Regions from separate parts of the Caloramator sp. E03 genome, predicted to be linked through region 1. Evidence: a T-box and tRNA genes for the amino acid it is inferred to sense, from the RefSeq annotation. Region 1 holds a T-box; the other holds one or more tRNA genes.
What was found. The T-box of region 1 lies ahead of proS (proline--tRNA ligase). A T-box ahead of a tRNA ligase gene usually reads a tRNA of that ligase, here a tRNA-Pro.
Positions count from the first base shown of each region.

Region 1 (3,208 bases):
TTATCTCTTCTAACAAATACAACCTGATTGTTTTCTATATCCTTTGGTCCAATCTCAACTCTAACAGGTATTCCTTTCATTTCATATTCGTTAAACTTCCATCCTGGCATTTTATCACTATCATCTATCTTGACCCTTGCAACTTTTGATATTCTGTCCTTAACTTCATAAGCTTTTTCAAGAACTCCTTCTTTATGAGGTGCAATTGGAATTACAACAACTTGTATAGGTGCAACCCTCGGTGGTAGTACAAGTCCACTATCATCACCATGAACCATTATAAGTGCACCTATCATTCTTGTTGTAAATCCCCAGGAGGTTTCATGAACGTACTGAAGCTTTCCTTCTTTATCAAGATATTTAATATCAAAAGCCCTTGCAAAATTATCTCCAAAATTATGAGACGTTCCAGACTGAAGTGCTTTACCATCATGCATCAAACTTTCTATAGTATAGGTAGCCTGAGCACCTGCAAATTTTTCTTTATCAGTTTTGCGTCCTTTTATAACAGGTATTGCAAGTACTTCTTCACAATGAGCAGCATATATATTAAGCATTCTTATAGTTTCTTCTTCAGCTTCTTCTGCTGTTGCATGTATAGTATGTCCTTCTTGCCATAAAAATTCTGCCGTTCTCAAGAAAGGTCTTGTAGTCTTTTCCCATCTTACAACCGAACACCACTGGTTATAAAGCTTTGGAAGATCCTTGTAAGATTGAACTATCTTTGAAAAGTGTTCACAGAATATGGTTTCAGAAGTAGGTCTTACACAAAGCCTTTCTGTTAACTTTTCACTTCCTCCATGAGTAACCCACGCAACCTCTGGAGCAAAACCTTCAACGTGTTCTTGCTCCTTTTGCAGAAGACTTTCAGGAATTAAAAGAGGCATATAAACATTTTCATGACCTGTTTCTTTAAACCTTCTATCAAGATCCTTTTGAATGTTTTCCCATATAGCGTAACCATAAGGGCGGATAATCATAAAGCCTTTTACACTTGAATAATCTGCAAGCTCTGCTTTTTTAACAATATCAGTATACCACTGGGCAAAATCCTCGTCCATTGGAGTTATCTCTTCAACAAATTTCTTTTCTTTTTCACTTGCCATACCTAATCCTCCTAAAAATTTTTAAATATAAAAAAGCCTCGCATCCCACAAAGGGACCGAGGCTAATATTCGGCGGTACCACCCTAATTAGTATACCAATATAGGTATACTCTCTTTGATCTATAACGGGACAACCCGCTGCAACTTACTAAAAAATTTCAGTGCAGAACTCCAAGGTGGGTTCAAAGCACGCCTTTAGGGATTTTCACCAGCCATCCCCTCTCTAAGAAAGAACTATGCTTCTACTATTCCTTTTCATAGTCTGTAGGATTTATAAAAATCTTAAAATAAAATTCGAAATTTGTCAATAGAAACATTATATAAACATGGCAATTGCTTTAGCCTCAATCGCAGGATAATTTATTAAATATGAAAATTCCTCCGGAAGTATAATATCGTATTTTCTTAATACATCAAGATAGCATTTTGTTAGGTTTAGTAAATCAATATAATAGCTTGACATACAAGTTTTATCAAGAAGGTTTATATGTTCATTTTCTCTTATTTTTCTTGTTACTTTACACATAACCTTAAAATTATTATTTACATTGTCATATATATAAGAGTTCTTATCCATAAAATAATTAAGATTAACATCAAGAACCATAAAAAAGGTTTTGCTCTTTAAAATAATTTTATTTGTGTTGTTTTTGTTAAGAATATCCAATAGATTCTTTAGCATTTTACATATAAATTCAAAGTTAGTTATATTAAATTTAGGATCATCATAAGGCAATAGTTTGTTAAGCACCTTTGGATCATAAGAATCTATTATTGAAATAACAGTCGATATTTGGGCTTGTAAAGATTTATTAGAAAGTTTTGTATATAATTCCAAGAAATCGCCTATATTTATAGAATTAAAATCCTCAACATATCCTAAATCAGATTTAATCATATTCTTGGAATACATAATCTTTATTAAAGAATTAAATATACTAAAAGTTGTAAAACTTTTTTTAACTCTTGTTTGAACTCTTTTACCTCTCCTATTTTCTAAACTTAAAGAACTATCTTTTACATTACTTAAGCTATTACTTATTACAAGGTTCTTATCATTTGGATCAGTTTTTTTACTATCATTTCCATTTGAAATTTTATTCCCAAGCTGAGTTTTAATATAGTTATCTTTAGTATTTAAAAACAATTCTTCCTTTGATTCTATATATCCATTTATAATTGTTGAGTACAAATCAAGTATTATGTTTCTATCCATATATAGAGGTATGCCTAAAGTACCCATATTAAATACCTCAATAATGCTTTAATACATTCTATGAAATATTGATAAGTATGTGCTTTTATACTCATATTTTGTTAAATATTAGCTCTTCTAATAATTCTCTATTTATATCTTCTTCTGAATATATAGGTATATTATTTTCCCTTAAAATATAAGCAGCAACTCCCTCTCCATCTCTAATTTTCCCTTTAAAACATCCATCATAAATCCTCTTACTACCACATGATGGGCTTTTTTGTTTTAAAATTGCAGCTTTAACAGGAAACATTTTAATTATCTTTATAACTTCTTTAGCTCCTTTTACATACTGCTCTGTAACATCTTCTCCTTTACAATTTAAAATTTTACAATAACCCATCATAACATCCTTACCAGTTCCACCTATTATTTCTGAAGGTTCCCTTGGAGTTGAAAGCCCTCCAAGCTGTTCAGGGCATATAGGTATAAACTTACCGTAGCAACTGTATTCAATTAAAAGATCATTTGAATTATTCTTTCCATTGTACCTTGTATCAAGCCCTAAAAGGCAAGAACTAACTAAAATCATATATTCACCTTCTTATCTCTTACATTATTCTTTTACAACCTTATCAATTTTTACTTCATATTCTCCATTAGGAGAATACACCTTTACAATTTCTCCAACCCTATGTTTAAATATTGCCTTACCTATTGGCGATTCAATACTTATTAGATTGTTCATAGGATCTGCTTCTACCGTTGTTACTATCTTAAATTCTTCAACCTCATTTTCTTTTAGAAACCTTAAAGTAACTGTTTTGCCTATACCAACCTGATTATCTTCAGTATCATCTTTTATAATTTTAGCTGTTTTTATCATTCTTTCAAGGTACCTTAT
Region 1 covers NZ_CP040093.1:1,685,159-1,688,366, reverse strand. The annotation lists gene proS (proline--tRNA ligase) at 1-1,106, opposite strand, end outside; T-box leader at 1,155-1,374, opposite strand; gene FDN13_RS08310 (DUF6414 family protein) at 1,423-2,349, opposite strand; gene FDN13_RS08305 (DUF523 domain-containing protein) at 2,414-2,896, opposite strand; gene greA (transcription elongation factor GreA) at 2,921-3,208, opposite strand, start outside.

Region 2 (3,208 bases), 800 kb from region 1:
GCTGCATTTTTGCATTTTAGTGGTATTTGGGGACGGTTAGTGTGAAAATGTCCATTTACAAAAAAGGAAAAAAGTTCAAGACAAGGGACGGTTACTTATTTCATACACAATATCTGCAAAATCAGGGGGACATGTATAAAATATTATGTCTATTATTTAATATAATAAGTAACCGTCCCTTCTGTTACCTTTGAAAAAACACAAACTTTTTCATTCCGTCGTTGTGGCTATTTTTAGTCATGACCTGTTACTCATTTAAGGTACATTTACACCAATTCTATGAATAAACAAACCTCCAACTTGGAAAAATAATACTAAAAATATATTCCAAGTTGGAGGTGTTTTTTTATGCCAAGAATGGCAAGGCAAAAAAGCTATGACTCTATTTATCATGTTATGGTAAAAAGCATATCCGAAGTTCTCCTCTATAAAGACGATAAGGATAAAATAAAATACCTTGACTACATGAAAAAAGCCCAAGAACAGTTCGAATTTAGAGTTTATTCCTATTGCCTTATGGATAATCATGCTCATTTTATTATAGATGCAAACGGTGCAGATATCTCAAAAATAATGCACTTTGTAAACTATAAATATGCCATGTATTTTAATAAAAGGTATGAAAGAAGTGGCCATCTCTTTCAAGACAGGTTCAAAAGCTTAATCGTAAAGGATGATAGATACCTCTTTGCCTTAACAGCCTACGTTCACTTTAACGCAACAGACCTAAAAGGCTACGATAAAAATCCACAGGATTATCGCTTTTCATCTTTAGGCATATTCTTAGGGCAAAAGACAGATGAATTTGAGCTTATAGATGACAAATTTATATTATCCATGTTTAGCCTAAAAGAAGCTACAGCAAGGGCTATATACAAAGACTTTGTATTTAAAGTAAAAAGTATTGTTGATGCGCAAAGGGAAGAGTTTAAGAAAGAAGGAACAGAGTATAGGAGCATGAGAACAATCCTTGTAAGGGATCTATCCCCTGATAAAATAATAGAATTAATATCACAAAAATTCAACGTAGATAAGCTAATGCTAAGGATAAAGCGGGCAAAGGAGGCAAAGGAAGCGAAGGCAATACTATGCTTTGTGTTAAGAAAGTTTTGTGATTTAAGATGTGCCGATATATGCAGGATACTTGGGAATATGGGGCAATCTAACGTTTCAAAGCTATGTTCCCTTGGGAGGGAGCTTGTAAAGGAAGAGAAATATAAAAATATAGTGGATGATATATTAAGACAAGAGGCATAGCTGTTTTTATATAGAATACAGGTTAAGTATGTTAAGCTTTTGGTATAAGTTAATAAAATATTCATGCAAATTGTAAGGAAAGTTTAAAGTTTTTATACAGTAAGTAAAAATAAGAGTAGAATATGGACAAGCTATTTTAGAAAGTATTATATAAAGAATCCATATTAATAAAATAACTATAACACCGTCATCCTTCTATTCAATAATAAGTTTCTACAAAAGTTTTTTCTTAATTTATATTAATTAAGTTGTTTATATATATATATATATATTAACTCTAATAATTAACAGGTCATGACTAAAAGTAGCCACAACGAATGCATGAAAAAGTTTGTGGTTTGTCAAAGATGACAGTAACATGAGTAACATGAGGGACGGTTACTTATTATATTAAATAAACATAATATTTTATGGATTGCCCCCTAATTTTGCAGACATTGTGTATGAAATAAGTAACCGTCCCTGGAAACATTTCAGCAAAAATACTAAAGCCTGTAACTCTTGATGTTACAGGCTTTTATTGGTCTGGGTGACTGGACTTGAACCAGCGACCTCTTGAACCCCATTCAAGCGCGCTACCATCTGCGCCACACCCAGTCAATATTACATTATAATTATACTACTTTTTTTAAAAAAAGCAATATTGACTATAAAAATTATGTTAATATTAATTAGTTGTATATGTACTTAAACTATAAAATATGTATAATATAAAAAGAGGTGATTTTATGCTATGCTTAAATCCTAACGATAAAATTGAATGTCAACCTTTTATTGTAAGAAAAATTTACAAAAAAGTAAGTCAAAATAAAAAAGAATACTATCATCTTCAAATAAGCCACGGAATTAAGAATTATGACGCCAAGATTTGGAATTTTAAAGATGAAATATCTGTGAATATAACTCCAGGATGCTTTGCAAATGTATGGGGAACAGTTAAAGATTTTAAAGGTAATCTACAAATACATATTGATAAAATATTGAAAATTGAAAACCCTGATGAAGATCTAATACAACAAATAACCCCAACTTGTAATACAGATCCTTTAAAGCTTGAGATAGAAATAAACAAACTAATATCATCAGTAAAACATCCAAAATTAAATTCTTTATTAAATTCAATATTTAACTTACCTGAAATAATAAATAATTTTTATTTGAAAGCAGCTGGTGCTGAAATACACCATGCTTATATTGGAGGCCTTGCGGAACATACTATTGAAGTTACAAAAATAGTAATATTTCTCTGCAATATATATAATTACATAAATCGTGATTTGGCAGTTACTGCTTCTCTACTACATGATATAGGAAAAGTTATTGAGTTATCAAATTTTCCTGAGAATAAATATACCGATGCAGGCAGAATGCTTGGTCATATATATTTAGGTACTGATTTGATAAGTGCTGAAGCTAATAAGATTGCAGATTTTCCTAATGATCTTCTGCTGGACTTAAAACATTGTATATTAGCCCATCATGGTACACTTGAGATGGGATCCCCCGTAGTTCCAATGACAATTGAAGCTATAGCTTTACATAATGCGGATAAAATGAGTGCTGAAATAAATGGATTTAATCTTGCAATACAGAGAGATACCAACACAGGAAACTGGACAGAATTTAATAACATATATAAAAGATATATAAAAAAGTAAAAACCTCTAAAAGGCTTTTACTTTTTTCTTTATTCTTTTCTTTTTTACAACCTTTAACCTGAAAAAATCTTCTCTATCCTTTTCTTCAAGAGCATCTTGTATATATTTTACTATATCAGTATATTTTGGTATTTGTATGTTTTCAAGTGCATTAGCTCTTTTCTGAGTCTTTTTTATTTCTACTGCCAGTTTGTATACAGAATTTTCAACCTCAGTAAGCTCTAAAATAAGCCATTTTATTTCCTGAAACTTTTTAAAAGCAACATCTATTGACACATTCGTTTGATAAAAAC
Region 2 covers NZ_CP040093.1:883,254-886,461, forward strand. The annotation lists gene FDN13_RS04500 (transposase) at 349-1,257, shown strand; tRNA gene FDN13_RS04505 (tRNA-Pro) at 1,779-1,854, opposite strand; gene FDN13_RS04510 (3'-5' exoribonuclease YhaM family protein) at 1,986-2,915, shown strand; gene FDN13_RS04515 (V-type ATP synthase subunit D) at 2,922-3,208, opposite strand, start outside.
Region 2: it has a tRNA-Pro gene. The T-box ahead of proS (proline--tRNA ligase) is inferred to sense a tRNA for this amino acid. The anticodon was not compared.